DNA from 3 places in the Rhizobium sp. WSM1274 genome. Region 2 is predicted to be linked to each of the others. Evidence: predicted binding sites of a transcription regulator. Region 2 holds the regulator's gene; each other region holds the start of a gene.

Region 1 (5,731 bases), 1.3 Mb from region 2:
GCGCGTCAAGCGCCAGATGGAGAAGACCCAGCGCGAATACTACCTCAATGAACAGATGAAGGCGATCCAGAAGGAACTCGGCGACGGCGAGGAAGGCCGCGACGAGATGAGCGAACTGGAAGAGCGCATCTCCAAGACCAAGCTGTCCAAGGAAGCCCGTGAAAAGGCCGATGCGGAGCTGAAGAAGCTGCGCCAGATGAGCCCGATGTCGGCGGAAGCCACCGTCGTGCGCAATTATCTGGACTGGCTGCTCGGCATTCCCTGGGGCAAGAAGTCGAAGATCAAGGCCGATCTCAACAATGCCGAGAAGATCCTCGAAGCCGATCACTTCGGTCTCGATAAGGTCAAGGAGCGCATCGTCGAATATCTGGCCGTGCAGGCCCGTGCCACCAAGATCAAAGGCCCGATCCTCTGCCTCGTCGGTCCTCCGGGTGTCGGCAAGACCTCCCTCGCCCAGTCGATTGCCAAGGCGACCGGCCGTGAGTATGTCCGCATGGCACTTGGCGGCGTTCGTGACGAAGCCGAAATCCGCGGTCACCGCCGCACCTATATCGGCTCGATGCCTGGCAAGGTCATCCAGTCGATGAAGAAGGCGAAGAAGTCCAACCCGCTCTTCCTGCTCGACGAGATCGACAAGCTCGGCCAGGACTATCGCGGCGATCCGTCCTCGGCCCTGCTCGAAGTGCTCGATCCGGCACAGAACATGACCTTCATGGACCACTATCTGGAAGTCGAATACGACCTGTCGGATGTGATGTTCATCACGACGGCGAATACGCTGAATATTCCAGCGCCCCTGATGGACCGCATGGAGATCATCCGTATCGCCGGCTACACCGAGGATGAAAAGCGCGAAATCGCCAAGCGGCATCTGCTGCCGAAGGCCATCAAGGAACATGCGTTGCAGCCGGAAGAATTCTCGGTCAGCGACGACGCCCTGATGGCGATCAGCCAGCAGTACACCCGCGAAGCCGGCGTCCGCAACTTCGAACGCGAACTGATGAAACTCGCCCGCAAGGCGGTCACCGAGATCATCAAGGGCAAGACGAAGTCCGTTCATGTGACGGCTGCCAACATCTCCGACTATCTGGGCGTCCCGCGCTTCCGCCATGGCGAAGCCGAGGGCGAGGATCAGGTCGGCGTCGTGACCGGTCTTGCCTGGACGGAAGTCGGTGGCGAACTGCTGACCATCGAAGGCGTGATGATGCCGGGCAAGGGCCGCATGACGGTCACCGGCAATCTGAAGGAAGTCATGAAGGAATCGATCTCAGCAGCGGCCTCCTATGTCCGCTCGCGCGCTGTCGATTTCGGCATCGAGCCGCCGCGCTTCGACAAGAGCGACATCCACGTGCACGTGCCGGAAGGCGCGACGCCGAAGGATGGCCCCTCGGCCGGCGTCGCCATGGCAACCGCGATCGTCTCGATCATGACCGGCATTCCGGTGGACAGGCATGTGGCCATGACTGGTGAAATCACCCTTCGTGGCCGTGTGCTGCCGATCGGTGGTCTCAAGGAAAAGCTGCTCGCAGCGCTTCGCGGCGGCATCAAGAAGGTGCTGATTCCGGAGGAAAACGCCAAGGACCTGGCGGAGATTCCTGATAACGTGAAGAACAACATGGAGATCATCCCGGTATCCCGCATGGGCGAGGTGATCAAGCATGCGCTGATCCGGCGGCCGGAGCCGATCGAATGGGATGGTACGGTGGAAACGCCGGTCATCGCAACGGTCGAAGGCCTCGATGAGACAGGCGCAACCATAGCGCATTGAGTGGCCTTTGCCACATTTATGCCCCATTGGGACAAAACACGGAAAAAGGCTGGCGGAAACGCCAGCCTTTTTTGTGAAAACGTCATGTAGACGCTTGCTTTTCCTTGATTTGCAGGGCTTTTGGGTTTTCGGCGGGCCTGATGAAACCTATTCTGCGCCTAGCTTACTTTTGAGTCGTTTCATACCATTTAGAAAGGGGTGGAAACATGAACAAGAATGAACTCGTGTCCGCAGTAGCCGAAAAGGCAGGACTGACGAAGTCTGACGCGGCTTCCGCTGTTGACGCGGTTTTCGACGTTGTCCAGGCTGAGCTCAAGAACAAGGGCGACATCCGCCTCGCGGGTTTCGGCAGCTTCACCGTTTCTCATCGTGCCGCAACGAAGGGCCGTAATCCGTCAACGGGCGCTGAAGTCGACATTCCGGCTCGCAACGTGCCGAAATTCACGCCCGGCAAGGGCCTGAAGGACGCCGTCAACGGCTGATCTGAGATTATCCACCAGTCGGAAACGAGACCGGCTGTGCAGGATTTGAGAGGGGTTCGGCTTTGCCGGACCCCTTTTGCTTGGCGGTCGGTGCGAAGCGAGCGGACAATCGCCTGACGTGATCAGGTGCAAAATGCCGCATCTGTCATGCCTGTGTCATGCCGCTCCCCCAGAAGACCTATGTTTCGAATGTTCGATACATGGGGGATTTCATGACAATTTCATCGCGCAAGGCAGCGCTTGCTGCCGTGCTTCTCGCATCCGTTGCTTTTCCGGCCGCGGCCGAACCGGTTTTCAACCGCATCGCCTCCTTTCCGGTTGCGGCGAACCTGCCGGCCGACAAGGACAAGCTGTCGGCGAGCTCCGCAGAAATCATCACCGCGACCGGCGACGGCAACACGCTGATCTATAGCGACAGCCCGCTCGGCGCGATCGGCTTCATCGACATTACCGACGCCAAGGCACCGAAGGCCGGCGGCGCGGTGATGATGGACGGCGAGCCGACATCGGTCACCTCCAGCGCCGGCAAGGCGCTCGTTGCTGTCAACACCTCCGAAAGCAAGGCGAAGCCCTCGGGCCGTCTCGCGATCGTCGACGTGGCGACCAAGAAGATCGAGAGCACCTGCGATCTCGGCGGCCAGCCGGATTCGATCGCCCTCAACAAGGACAAGACGCTCGGCGCCATCGCAATCGAAAACGAGCGCGACGAAGACGTCAATGACGGCAAGATCCCGCAAATGCCGGCCGGCGACCTCGTCGTCTTCCAGGTCAAGAACGGCACCGTCGACTGCGGCACCATCAAGCACGTGGCGCTGACCGGGCTTACTGGCGTCGCCCCTGAAGATCCGGAGCCGGAATTCGTCGCCTTCAACGGCCTGAACGAAATTGCCCTCACGCTGCAGGAGAACAATGAGATCGTCATCATCGACGCCAACACGGCTGACGTGAAGACGCATTTTTCCGCCGGCAGCGTCGATCTCTCCGGTATCGACACCAAGCGTGACGGCGCCCTGAAATTCTCGGGCGAAGCCAAGGGCGTGCTGCGCGAGCCCGACGCCGTGAAGTGGCTGGACGACAACCGCCTCGTCGTCGCCAATGAAGGCGACTACCAGGGCGGCTCGCGCGGTTTCACCATCTTCGACAAGACGGGCAAGCTTCTCTACGAATCAGGCGCATCTTTCGAACGCGCCGTTGCCCATATCGGCCACTATCCGGAAAGCCGTTCGGGATCGAAGGGCGTCGAGCCCGAAGGCCTTGAAGCCGCCAAGTTCGGCGATGAGCAGTATTTCTTTCTGCTCGCCGAGCGTGCCTCGGTCGTCGGCGTCTACAAAGATACCGGCGCTGATCCCGAACTCGTCCAGCTCCTGCCGTCCGGCATTTCGCCGGAAGGTGCGATCGCCATTCCCGCGCGTAATCTTCTTGCGACCGCCAACGAACTCGACCTCGGCAAGGACGGCGGCGCGCGTTCGCATGTGATGATCTACGAGCGCTCGGAAGGCGAGAAGGCCTATCCGCAGATCGTCTCTGCCGAAAAGGACGGCAATCCGATCGGCTTCGCAGCCCTTTCGGGTCTCGCCGCCGTTCCGGGCAAGCCGGGCATGCTCTACGCGGTAAGCGACAGCGTTCTGGGCTCGCAGCCGACGATCTACACGATCGACGCCAGCGAGAAGCCGGCCGTCATCACCGACGCCCTCGTCGTCAAGCGTGACGGTGCCCCAGCCCAGAAGCTCGACATCGAAGGCATCGCGGCTGCCGCCGATGGCTCCTTCTGGCTCGCCTCGGAAGGCTACAGCGAGCGTCTCGTTCCGCACGCGTTCTATAACGTCAATGCCAAGGGTGACATCAAGGCCGAGATCGCCCTGCCGAAGGAGCTCGTCGCCAACGAAATCCGCTACGGCTTCGAAGGCGTGACCATTATCGGCACCGGCGACGACACCACGCTCTGGATGGCGGTCCAGCGCGAGTGGAGCGACGATGAGAAGGGCTTCGTCAAGCTCATCTCCTACAATCCGAAGAAGAAGGAATGGGGTGCCGTTCGCTATCCGCTCGACAAGACGGAAAGCGGCTGGGTCGGCCTGTCGGAAATCTCGGCTCAAGGCGACAGCGTCTACATCATCGAGCGCGACAACCTCGTCGGCGATGCCGCCAGGCTGAAGAAGCTCTACAAGATCGCGATATCGGACCTGAAGCCCGCCAAGCTCGGCGGTGAGTTGCCGGTCGTCAAGAAGACCGAAGCGCACGACTTCCTCGGCGAGCTGAAGTCTGCCACCAACGGCTATGTGCTGGACAAGCTTGAAGGCTTCACTTTCGACGCGTCGGGCAAGCCCTACGCGGTCACCGACAATGACGGCGTCAGCGACTCCTCCGGCGAGACCCTGTTCTTCCCGGTCGATCTGACCGCGACAAACTGAAAGCCGCCCCTCACCCTAGCCCTCTCCCCGTAAAAACGGGGAGAGGGGACGTGCCATGCGAAAGCTCGGCGTGGGACGGAGAGGTCGCGGCTCAGTCCCTTCGCCCCGCGAGCGGGGGTCCGAAGGACGGGTCGAGACCTGTGGCTCGACCCCGGTCAGTGGCGGCAGCCGGATGAGGGGCCATCTGGCCTCCCCAGCAAAGAACCAGCGTTCCATCCCTACCAGCGCTGATGCACATGCGGCGCGATCAGCCGCTCGTAGATCTCGCGCGTTGCTGCCATGACATCGGCCGACAGCGGCGCAAGGTCAGCGGCCGCCGCGTTGGCCCTGGCTTGCTCGCCATTGCGGGCACCGGGGATGACGACGGTGACCGCATCACTCATCAGGATCCAGCGGAGCGCGAAGGCGGCCATGGTCGCGCCCGCGGGTACCAGCTTGCGCACCTCTTCCACCGCCTGCAGGCCGACCTCGAACGGCACGCCGGCAAAGGTCTCGCCGACATCGAAGGCTTCGCCATTGCGGTTGAAATTGCGGTGGTCGTCGCTGGCAAAGTGCGTGTCCCGGGTGATCTTGCCGGAGAGAAGACCGCTTGCGAGCGGGACGCGGGCGATGATTGCCACATTCCTGCGGCGCGCTTCCTGGAAGAACAAATGGTCGGGGCGCTGGCGGAAGATGTTGTAGATGATCTGGATGCTGACGACGCCGGGATATTCGATCGCCTTCAGCCCGTCTTCGACCTTTTCGACGCTGACGCCGTAACCCTTGATCTTGCCGGCCTTCTGCAGTGCGTTCAGGCCCTCGAAGACCTCTGGTTGGTAAAGCACCTCGCGCGGCGGGCAGTGGAGCTGCACGAGGTCGAGGCTGTCGACGGCAAGATTCGTCAGGCTGCGGTCGATGAAGCCTTCGAGATTAGCCTTGGTGTAGCCTTCCGAGACATGCGGGTTGAGGCGACGGCCCGCCTTGGTGGCAACCATCGGCCGTTCGCCGCCGCGCGTCTTCAACACGTCGGCAATGATTTTTTCCGAGCGGCCGTCGCCATAGACATCCGCCGTGTCGATGAATGTCATGCC
Region 2 (5,731 bases):
AGGTATCGGTCACCACGCAATCGACGCCGGCGACCGCACGGTCGGCATCATGGCAAAGCATGATTTCGGCGCCCTCATTGCGGGCCCAGTTCAGATAGTGATCCTTTGGCTCCGAGCCAAGGGGTACGGCCATGTTCATGCGGTAGCCGAAGCGCGCGGCACCCTCGACCAGCGAATGCAGCACATTGTTGCCGTCGCCGGTCCAGGCGATGGTCTTGCCCTTGATCGGGCCGCGGTGCTCTTCGAAGGTCATGATATCGGCCATGATCTGGCAGGGATGGGTGTCATCCGTCAGCGCATTGATCACAGGCACGGTCGCGTGCTCGGCGAGCTCGACCAGCCGCGAATGCTCGGTGGTGCGGATCATGATCGCATCGACATAGCGCGACAGCACCTTGGCGGTGTCGCCGATCGTCTCGGCGCGGCCAAGCTGCATCTCGGTGCCGGACAGAAAGAGTGTTTCGCCGCCGAGCTGGCGCATGCCGACGTCGAAGGAGACGCGGGTGCGCGTCGACGGCTTCTCGAAGATCATCGCCAGCATCTTGCCGGCGAGCGGCTTATCACCCTGGCCTGCCTTAAACGCCTGCTTGCGGGAAAGCGCATCGTTCATGATGGTTCTGAGATCGGCTGATGTGACCGCCGAAAGATCTAGGAAATGTTTAGGGCTCATGTCTTCTTACCTGTGCTGCGCCCGAAGGCGGCAATCTCTTCAAGCCGTCTTCTTGACCTTGGAGGCGCGAATGCTCTCGGCGGCGCGCTCGACGCGGGCCAGACCCTCGCGGGCTTCCTCGGCAGTGACCACGAGCGGCGGAAGAAGGCGGATGACGTTGTCGCCGGCAGGCACGCCGAGCAGATGGGCGGCGCGGATCGCCTGCAGCAGTTCGGCTGAGGGAACGGCGGCCTTGATGCCGAGCAAAAGGCCCTCGCCTCTGATATCCTCGATCACATTGGGATAACGATCCTTCAGCGAAGCGAGGCCCTGGCGGAAGACAAGCGCTACGTCGCGCACATGCTGGAGGAAGCCATCGGCAAGGATGATGTCGAGCACGGCGCTGCCGACGGCCATGGCAAGCGGATTGCCGCCATAGGTCGAGCCATGCGTGCCGGCCTTCATGCCGGAGGCGGCCTCCGACGTGGCAAGGCAGGCGCCGAGCGGGAACCCGCCGCCGATGCCCTTGGCGACAGCCATGATATCGGGCGTGATACCCGACCATTCATGGGCGAAGAGCTTGCCGGTGCGGCCGACGCCGGTCTGGACCTCGTCGAGGATCAACAGCAGGCCGTTCTCGTCGCAGAGCTGGCGAAGCGCCTTCATGAACTCGTTGGTGGCAGGGCGCACGCCGCCCTCGCCCTGCACCGGCTCGATGAGGATGGCGGCCGTAGCATCGGTGATCGCGGCGCGAACCGCTTCGATGTCGCCGAAAGCAACCTGATCGAAACCCGGCGCCTTCGGGCCGAAGCCTTCCAGATATTTTTCCTGGCCGCCGGCGGCGATCGTCGCCAGCGTCCGTCCGTGGAAGGCGCCTTCGAACGTGATGATATGGAAGCGCTCGGGATGACCCTTGGAAAACTGATAGCGGCGCGCCGTCTTGATCGCGCATTCGAGCGCCTCGGCGCCCGAATTGGTGAAGAACACCTTGTCGGCGAAGGTGGCGTCCGTCAGCCGTTTTGCCAGACGCTCCTGGCCGGGGATCTCATAGATGTTCGACAGGTGCCACACCTTGTCGGCCTGCTCCTTCAGTGCGCCCACAACATGCGGATTGCTGTGGCCGACGGAGGTGACGGCGACGCCGGCGCCGAAATCGAGATATCGCTCGCCGCTTTCGGTGATCAGCCATACGCCCTCGCCTCGCTCGAACCGCAGCGGGGCACGAGAATAGGTGTCATAAAGCGGCGCGGCTTCAGCCATGGCGCGATCTCCATCAAGTTGCCGGGCAATGACTCCGGCTAAGGAAACCAGGCCCGAAAAATCAAAAATGCCGCCTTGCGGCGGCGAGTGGCACTATTTCCTTTTCGCGCTGCAATGTCAACAAAACGGCGCCCTTAGCGTATGCAGCAAGAGTGTACAGCGGCATTTCCAGTCATCAACAGGCATTATTGCAGAAATGACACGCAGGGGCAGCAAGTTGGGGAAAACTACGAATTCGATTCATCCGGATTCATGCGACTCTTGTCACGGAGTCAGGCTCACACTAGGTTAAAGATCAATTACTAGACTGCATGCGGCGGAACTAGTCACCAAAATTGATCAAGCGTTTCTTGTTTCGGAGCTCCCGGGACAACGGTGAGGGATTCTGCCATCACCAACGCAGAAGGTGGAGACAGGGCATGAACTGGACAGACGAGCGGGTCGAGAAACTCAAGAAACTTTGGGCCGAAGGACTGAGCGCCAGCCAGATCGCTGCGCAGCTTGGCGGGGTCAGCAGAAACGCGGTCATCGGCAAAGTGCATCGGCTGTGCCTCCCCGGCCGTGCCAAGGCCGGCGGCACCAACACCGCGGCGCGAACGCCGAAGCGCAATACCTCGGCGCCGCGCGCGCCGAACTACGCCTCACGGGTCACGACCCGCACCGTTACCCGCCAGCAGGGCGCGACCATGCTGAAGGAAGAGATCGAGATCGAAACGATCGAGGAAATGGAATATGTGCCGAGAGGCAATGTGGTGGTGCCGATTTCCCGACGCCTCGGCCTGACGGAGCTGACCGAACGCACCTGCAAGTGGCCGGTCGGCGATCCGCTGAAGGACGACTTCCATTTCTGCGGCTGCGAGTCCCCCGACAATTCGCCTTATTGCGGCTATCACCAGAAGCTTGCCTACCAGCCGGTCAACGAACGCCGCCGGGCGGCAGCCCGGGCCAGCTGAACGGGTGATCATTGCTAGAATGACGAAACGGGCCGAGTGGCCCGTTTTTTATGCAATTTTGGTCCGTGCGGATGGCTGCCCCTCATCCGCCTGCCGGCACCTTCTCCCCGCTTGCGGGGCGAAGGGACATGCCGCACCCTCTCCATCCCCACCAACCTTTCGCGGGGCACGTCCCCTCGCCCCGCTTACGGGGAGAGGGTTAGGGTGAGGGGCAGACGTTAGCACGAGCCCTTGTCAGTAACCAGAACGGAAGCCCTCAGGCTTCCATCGAATAGCCGGCGCCGCGGACGGTGCGGATAACGTCCTGCATGTTGGAGAAATTCAGCGCCTTGCGCAGGCGGCCGACATGGACGTCGACGGTGCGCTCGTCGACATAGATATCGTGGCCCCAGACGCCATCCAACAGCTGCGAGCGGGAGAAGACCCGGCCCGGCGACGACATCAGGAATTCCAGCAGGCGGAATTCGGTGGGGCCGAGGCGGACTTCACGGGTCTTGCGATGGACGCGATGGGTCTCGCGGTCGAGCTCGATGTCACCGCATTTCAGCACCGTCGACAGCACCTCGGGACGGGCGCGGCGCAGCATCGCCTTGACGCGGGCAACGAGCTCGGGGGTCGAGAAGGGCTTGACGACGTAATCGTCGGCGCCCGTCGACAATCCGCGGACGCGCTCGCTCTCTTCGCCGCGCGCCGTCAGCATGATGATCGGCAGGCGCTCGGTTTCCGGCCGCATGCGCAGCCGCCGGCAGAGCTCGATGCCCGAGACGCCGGGCAGCATCCAATCGAGGATGAGAAGATCGGGAGTGCGCTCCTGAAGCCGCATTTCGGCTTCGTCGCCACGAAGAATGGTATCGACCTCGAAGCCTTCCGCTTCGAGATTGTAGCGAAGAAGCACGCTGAGGGCTTCCTCGTCTTCAACAACTGCAACTCTCGGGATCATGCGTATCGGTCTCCTCGCGCATGATCCTTAAACCGGGGGTGATTTAAGCAATGCATCCTGCGCAAACTCAGAAATTGGCTGCGACCTCTTTGCGCGCCCGGACGGGCGCGCACGCAATTGACTGGTCCGGGCGACTGGCCCGGACGGTTATTCCGTGACCGCGCCGACGGTGTTGGCGCTGTCGTCCTTCGGACGGTCGCCTTCCGGCTGCGCGCCTGTCGTCATGTAAAAGATCGTTTCGGCGATATTGGTGGCGTGGTCGCCGATGCGCTCGATGTTCTTGGCGCAGAAGAGAAGATGCGTGCAGCTGGTGATGTTGCGCGGATCTTCCATCATGTAGGTCAGGAGCTCGCGGAACAGCGACGTGTACATCGCGTCGATCTCGTTGTCGCGTTCGCGGATCGCATTCGCCTTGTCGGCGGAACGATTGGTGTAGACGTCGAGCACTTCCTTGAGCTGGACGAGCGCCAGCTCGGACAGATGCTCAAGGCCGCGGGCGAGCTTGCGGGGAACGCCGGTGCTTTGGACGGCGATGACGCGCTTGGCGGTGTTCTTGCCGAGGTCGCCGACGCGTTCGAGATCGGCGGCGATGCGGATCGAACCCATGATTTCGCGCAGGTCCGCAGCCATCGGCTGACGGCGGGCAATGGTGACGATCGCCTTGTCGCCGATTTCGCGTTCGGCATGATCGAGGATCACGTCGTCGGAGATGACCTTCTGCGCCAGCGCGGTATCGCCATTGACGAGCGCCCGGACGGATTCGGCGACCATCTGCTCGGCCAGACCGCCCATTTCGGAAATCCGCCTGGACAGGAACTTCAAATCATCATCATAGGCAGAATAAATATGTGTCGATGCCATGGGGCTTTATCCTCGAATAACGGGAAGGCTTGGTGTCGCCAAAATCAGCCGAAACGACCCATGATGTAGTCCTGGGTGCGCGGGTCGTCGGGATTGGTGAACATCTTGTCGGTGTCGTTTTCCTCGACAAGATTGCCAAGGTGGAACATGGCGGTGCGCTGCGAGACACGCGCGGCCTGCTGCATGGAGTGGGTGACGATGACGATCGTGTAGTTCTCGCGCAGCTCGTGGATCAGTTCCTCGACCTTGGCGGTGGCGATCGGGTCGAGCGCCGAGCAGGGCTCGTCCATGAGGATGACCTCAGGGCTGACGGCAACGGCACGGGCAATGCAGAGGCGCTGCTGCTGACCGCCGGACAGGCCGGTGCCGGATTCATGCACGCGGTCCTTGACTTCGTTCCAGAGACCGGCGCGCTGCAGGCTGGTCTCGACGATCTGGTCGAGGTCGGCCTTCGACTTGGCAAGGCCATGGATGCGCGGGCCGTAGGAGACGTTTTCGTAGATCGTCTTCGGGAACGGGTTCGGCTTCTGGAAGACCATGCCGACGCGGGCGCGAAGTTCGACGACGTCGATATCGGGATCATAGATATCGTCGGTATCAAGCGTGATCTTGCCGGTGACGCGGCAGCCGTCGATCGTGTCGTTCATGCGGTTGAGGCACCGCAGGAAGGTCGACTTGCCGCAGCCGGACGGGCCGATCAGGGCGGTTACGGTGTTTTCGCGGACGTTCAGGTTCACATCGAAAAGCGCGCGCTTCTCGCCATAGTAAACCGAGACTTCCTTTCCGATCATCTTATACGGGACGTTGCTCATCTTGCGATCCAGCGCCTTTTCAACTGCAGCTTCCGTCAACATGTTCATGATGTTTAACTCCGTTTACCAGCGGCGCTCGAAGCGACGACGCAAGAGGATGGCGCCCATGTTCATGACGATCAGGAACAGGAGCAGGACGATGATGGCACCCGAAGTACGCTCAACGAAGGCACGTTCGGCCTCGTTGGCCCACATATAGACCTGTACGGGCAGAGCCGTCGAGGGATCGAGCGGTGTCGTCGGCGCGTTGGCGACG
Region 3 (5,731 bases), 1.4 Mb from region 2:
GGCGTTCAGAACTGCCAAGCGGCAGGCCGGCGACGGCGCGGATATGCTGCTCGAACTGGCTGACGACGCAGGCCGCTTCCGTCCAGTGACCTGAGTTGTGGACACGCGGCGCCATCTCGTTGGCGATCAGGCCACCATCGACAAGCATGAAGAATTCGATACCGATGACGCCGACATAGTTCAACGCGGCAAGGATCTTTTCGGCCGATTGGCGCGCGGCGTCCGCCGTCGATGCAGAGATCGCGGCTGGAACCGTCGACGTGTGAAGGATACCGTCGCGGTGCACATTCTCGGCGGGATCGAAGCAGACGACTGTCCCGTCGGTGGCGCGCGCGGCGATGATCGAGACCTCGCGCTCGAACGCGATGAAGCTTTCGAGGATGAGCGGTACGCCGCCGAGTGCGGCATAGGCGCCATCCGGGCTGTCGGCCGCCGAGCGGAAAACCTTCTGGCCCTTGCCGTCATAACCGAGGCGGCGGGTCTTCAGCACGCCCTGGCCGCCGAAATCCTCAAGTGCCGTCTCAAGATCGGCCTGGCTGTCGATCGTGTGGAAGCGGGCGGTTGATATGCCGCAGTCATTGAGAAAGAGCTTTTCGAGGAGGCGGTCCTGGGCAGCTTCTAGCGCCTTCGGTGGCGGAAAGACGGATACGTTTGCTGAGAGCCTTTCGGCGGCTGCAACGGGCACGTTCTCGAATTCGTAAGTGACGACATCGCAAATATCAGCAAGTTCGGCCAGTGCCGCCGGATCGTCGAAGGCGGCGGTAATCTGCCGGTTGGCGAGCTGGGCGGCCGGGCAGTCCGCCTGCGGCTCGAGAATGACCGTACGAAAATTCAACCGGGCGGCGGCAATGGCCAGCATGCGGCCGAGCTGGCCGCCGCCGATAATGCCGATCGTTCTTGCCGTCATAGGTTGTCCATCGGGTATTCGGCGACGGCAGCACTCTGGCGCTCGCGCCATTCGTCGAGCCGGTCGGCGATTTCTTCGTCGGAAAGGGCAAGTACGGCAGCGGCGAGAAGCGCGGCGTTGACCGCGCCGGCCTTGCCGATGGCAAGCGTGCCCACGGGAATACCGGCCGGCATCTGCACGATGGAAAGAAGACTGTCCTGGCCGGACAGGGCTTTCGACTGGACCGGCACGCCGAAAACCGGCAGCGGTGTCATCGCGGCGGTCATGCCCGGCAGGTGGGCGGCGCCGCCGGCGCCGGCGATGATGACCTTGAAGCCCTCCGCGCGTGCGCCCTTGGCGAAATTGACCAGCCGGTCCACTGTGCGGTGCGCCGAAATAATGCGCGCGTCATAGGGAATTTCCAGCGCCTCCAGCGTGTCGGCGGCGTTTTTCATGGTCTCCCAGTCGGACTGGCTGCCCATGATGATGGCGACGGGTGGTCTGTCTGTCATCGATGCTGCTATTCCCTCTCAGGCGATAATGTCAGGGATGATCTGATCTTCCAGCTTGGAGAGCCTGTCCTTGATGACAAGTTTTTTCTTTTTCATTCGCTGGATTCGCAGAGCATCGCATCCGGTCTGGATCATGGCGTTGATCGCGGCATCGAAATCCTCATGCTCCTGACGCAGGCGCGCCACCGTGAGCCTGATTTCCGCCTGTTCCTGATCGGCCATATGCATTCCCCGTTACCGTCCCTGGACCTTGTCCGATCTGGCGATGATTTCCGCAAGCTCCTATCACCAAATACGGGTAACGGCTAGTTAGTCTTGATCATGAAATTGCCATCCAGTCTTCATCTTTTGGCCTTCGACAAGCCTTCAAAAATATGTCACAGTCCGGCCGTTGACACCTTGATCCCCGACGATGTTGGCCGGGGAGGGTAAGAGGAAGGAAGGGTCATATGACTGTTCAAGCTCATCTTGAGTCACTCCAGAAAAAGCATGTCGCTCTCGAGGAGGAGTTGCACGCGCTCAGAACATCTCCCTCTATTTCCGATACGGAACTTGCCGAATGCAAGCGCCGCAAGCTGCGCATCAAGGACGAGATTCAGCGTCTTAAATCATCCGTCCACTAATCTTCCCAAGGGTCGCCGGGCGATCATCTTGCGCAAGAAGGTAAATCCATCCATTCCGCCAAGAATTAGCAAGAACCGGTGATTTGACACCATATTTGCGCCAGTCCGATGCATCCGGCATCGTGGCTGGCGCTTTTGGGTCCGCCACGTCTCGCATCGCATTCTTATGATTCACATCGTATCCCAGATCTTATGGGAACCTGCATCAGGCCCAGAACTGATCCAGCCATAAATTGAGCTTGTCGAAGCCGCGGTTGTTGACCGTATAGATGCGTTTGGTGCCTTCCGAGGTCACGGAGACCAGATTGCTGTCGAGAAGCGCCTTCAGGTGCTGTGAAACAGCTGGACGGCTGATCGGCAGGCCTTCGGCGAGCTCGTTGACCGTCCGTGGCGCGCGACGCAATTCCTCCAGCAGAAACCGCCGGTTCGGATCGGCAATTGCAGAGAAAGGGTCCGTGTTCGACATGGCGGGAACGCTACGTCAAACCGGCCGCGCCAGCAAGGAAATTGTGCATTGCAGCGTGCCGCGCTTTAGGTCTTTGTTTTTACGCATGTCGTTAGCGTAAAACCGCCGCACACTTGCGCGACATGCTTTAGCGGTTTCTACCAGCCAAGGCCCTCGCGCACGATCAGGAAGGCGGCGATCAGCGCCATCGCATACATGAAGGGATAGAAGATCTGTGGCTTCATGCGGCGCACGCACCAGGCGCCGGCAATGGTGGCGAGCGGGGCAAAGGGCAGAAGCGTCGCGGAGGTCGCAAGATTCTGGTTGTCGAGTTGGCCGAGCGCAAAATAGGGGATCAGCTTGATGGCGTTGAGGATCGCGAAGAAGCGCACGCTGGTGCCGGTATATTCGCGTGGCTGCAATTTGAGCGGCAGGGCATAGATCTGGAAGGGCGCACCGCCCGCATGAGCAACGAAGCTGCCGTAACCGGAAAATGTCCCCCAGAGGCTGGCGGCCACCGGTCGCTGGCCGCGCGGCGGGATCACCTTGTCGGCGCCCGGGCCGAAATTGTTCCAGAAATAGCGCAGGCAGAACAGGATGGTCACCGCGCCGATGACGATGCGCAGCATGTTGCCCGGAACCAGCGCCGAGGTCGCCCAGCCCAGCGCAATGCCGAAGACGGCGCCCGGCAGCATGATCTTCAGCGTCGCCCAGTCGCCATGCTTGCGCCAGATGACGAGCGAGATCATGTCCATGAAGACCAGAATCGGCAGCAGGATGGCGGCCGCCTCAACCGGCGAGACGACGAGGGCAAGGAAGGGCAAGCCGATCAGCGACAAAGCGTCGCCCATGCCGCCTTTTGCGAGGCCTACCAGCAGAACGGCGGGCACGGCGGCGTAGTAGAATGACAAATCCTGCGGCATGCTTTCGACGTCCTCCTCTTGCAAGCCTCGTCTAACGGAACTACTCACACAAAACGAGTGCGGATCCCTCATTTCGAAGGGGAATTCGCAGGAAACGGAAAGACCTCATGACCGAACCGGAAAACCGCTGCCGCCTTGTGCTCATCGTACCTGATATCGCTGATGCCGATGAACAGGCAAAGGTCGTCGCCGACGCGCTGAAGGGCGGCGATGTCGCTTCGGTGATCGTGCCGCAATATGGGCTTGACGACGGCAGCTTCCAGAAACATGCCGAAAAGCTGGTGCCATTGATTCAGGATGCTGGAGCAGCCGCGCTCATTGCAGGCGACAGCCGTGTCGCAGGCCGCGCGAAAGCCGACGGCTTGCACATTTCCGGCAATGTAGCGGCGCTTTCGGAAGCGATCGACAAACACGCGCCGAAGCTGATCATCGGCGGCGGCAACGCGGCCGACCGGCACCATGCGTTGGAGATCGGCGAAGCCAGGCCGGACTATATCTTCTTCGGCAAGCTCGATGGCGACATCAAGCCGGAGGCGCATCCGAAGAACCTTGCGCTCGGCGAATGGTGGGCCTCGATGATCGAGATCCCCTGCATCGTCATGGGTGGCGCCGATCCGGCCTCGGCGCTCGCCGTCGCCGAGACCGGAGCGGAGTTCGTGGCGCTGCGGCTGGCGGTCTTCGCCGAGCCCGCCCGGGCACCGTCTGTCGTCGCCGAGATCAATGCGTTGCTTGACGAAAAAGCGCCACGGTTTGAGGATTGAAATCGCGCTCATGCCGATCCCACCCGTCCGCTTCCTGAAATATATCCTTGCCAGCATGGCCGTCCTCGTTGCGGCCGGACCGGATGTCGTCTTGGCGCAGGCGCCGGACAGCGTCGTCAGCCAGCCGGGCACGGCGCCGGCTTCGACCTTCCGCACCGACCGGCCTTCCGCCTCGGGCGCGGGGCCCTCCGATGGCGTCGGCGTGTTCGACCGCATGGGCGCGAAGCTGCCCGATCTGCCGCCGGAGAAGGATTACAAGGGGCCGATCGACGAGGCTTACGGTGCCTTCCAGCGCGGTTATTACCTGACGGCAATGGACAAGGCGCTACCGCGCGCCCAACTCGGTGATCCGGCGGCGCAGACACTGATCGGCGAAATCCTGTCGCAAGGCCTCGGCGTCAAGAAAGACGTGAAGAATGCTGCCTTCTGGTACGGCAAGGCGGCAGAAGGTGGCGATCCGGCGGCAATGTTCAAATATGCACTGATCCTGATGGAAGGCGAGGGCGTGCCGCGTGACAAGGTCAAGGCCGACGACTACATGCGCAAGGCGGCCGAGGCCGGCAATCCTTCAGCGGAATTCAACTGGGCGCAGCTTCTCATCGCCGACAATCCCGGCGACAAGGGACTGAAGCTCGCACTGCCGTTCTATGAGAAATCAGCCGAGCAGGGCATTGCCGATTCGCAATATGCCGTGGCGCAGATCTATGCGACGCTGAAAGACCTGCCGGAGGAAAAGAAGAAGCTCGCCCGCGAGTGGATGGTACGCGCGGCGCGCGCCGGCTTCGACACGGCCCAGCTCGATCTCGGCATCTGGCTGGTCAACGGCGTCGGCGGGCCGAAGGATTACGTCAAGGGCTTCGAATGGCTGAAACTTGCCGCCAATGGCGGCAATGTCGCCGCGCAGAACAAGCTCGCCCATCTCTATATCAATGCCATCGGCACGCCGCCCGATCCGATCGAGGCGGCGAAGTGGTACGTGCTGTCACGCCGGGCCGGGCTCGCCGATCCGGCGCTCGAGGATTTCTATCTCGGCATCGAAGAGGATCAGCAGAAGGCGGCGATCGAGGCTGCCAACAAATTCCGGCGGCGTTAGCGGCCGCGCGGTTTACTGGAGTTGCCCCAAAGCGCGCTACACACTGTTGCGCGACGTGCTTTAGAAAAGCGCGTCGGCGAAAAGATCCTCGTCGTTTTCGGCTTTGGCGATCTCGGCGAGAGCAGGGGGGCTGTCCTCGCTTGCCGGGATGATGTCGCGATGAATGTTGCGCTCCTGGACCATCGTATAGTGCTTGAAGATCTTGCGGTCGAGCGGCGCGATCATCTCGGCGAGATCGGAAATATCGGCGACATCGGTGCCGGCGACGCCTTCGAGCAGATCGGCGCAGCCGGCAAGGACTTCGCCGAGGTCATGCTGGAAATCGAGCTTGCCGATCAGCAGGCTGATCTTGGTGGCGACCTCGCGACCGTTCTCGGCGAGCACCTTCAGCTCGTTTTCCATCAGGTTGGCTGCAGAGCGGATGTTGCCGACGGCCGATGTCAGGCTCTCTCCCAGGTTGCCGGCTCCGGCATCGGCGGCGGGGGCGA

Evidence for each region. The regulator PhoB, encoded in region 2, activates phosphate uptake and scavenging genes when phosphate is short. The targets are predictions, from matches to a motif close to TGTCATNNANCTGTCAT.
Region 1: N2600_RS07775 (esterase-like activity of phytase family protein) is a predicted target of PhoB. The motif match lies at 2,394-2,410, and genes of this name have one in related genera.
Region 3: N2600_RS18660 (YdcH family protein) is a predicted target of PhoB. The motif match lies at 1,727-1,743, and genes of this name have one in related genera.

The regions. Positions count from the first base shown of each region.
Region 1 covers NZ_CP104138.1:1,531,467-1,537,197, forward strand. Annotated here, with positions in the region: gene lon (endopeptidase La) at 1-1,768, shown strand, start outside; gene hupB (DNA-binding protein HupB) at 1,975-2,250, shown strand; gene N2600_RS07775 (esterase-like activity of phytase family protein) at 2,463-4,661, shown strand; gene N2600_RS07780 (aldo/keto reductase) at 4,880-5,731, opposite strand, start outside.
Region 2 covers NZ_CP104138.1:184,779-190,509, reverse strand. Annotated here, with positions in the region: gene argF (ornithine carbamoyltransferase) at 1-670, opposite strand, end outside; gene N2600_RS00955 (aspartate aminotransferase family protein) at 710-1,909, opposite strand; gene N2600_RS00950 (GcrA family cell cycle regulator) at 2,329-2,862, shown strand; gene phoB (phosphate regulon transcriptional regulator PhoB) at 3,119-3,802, opposite strand; gene phoU (phosphate signaling complex protein PhoU) at 3,950-4,663, opposite strand; gene pstB (phosphate ABC transporter ATP-binding protein PstB) at 4,708-5,523, opposite strand; gene pstA (phosphate ABC transporter permease PstA) at 5,539-5,731, opposite strand, start outside.
Region 3 covers NZ_CP104138.1:3,740,314-3,746,044, reverse strand. Annotated here, with positions in the region: gene N2600_RS18675 (5-(carboxyamino)imidazole ribonucleotide synthase) at 1-907, opposite strand, end outside; gene purE (5-(carboxyamino)imidazole ribonucleotide mutase) at 904-1,398, opposite strand; gene N2600_RS18665 (YdcH family protein) at 1,417-1,620, opposite strand; gene N2600_RS18660 (YdcH family protein) at 1,848-2,021, shown strand; gene N2600_RS18655 (ArsR/SmtB family transcription factor) at 2,227-2,487, opposite strand; gene N2600_RS18650 (sulfite exporter TauE/SafE family protein) at 2,625-3,389, opposite strand; gene N2600_RS18645 (thiamine phosphate synthase) at 3,497-4,150, shown strand; gene N2600_RS18640 (tetratricopeptide repeat protein) at 4,161-5,243, shown strand; gene N2600_RS18635 (chemotaxis protein) at 5,304-5,731, opposite strand, start outside.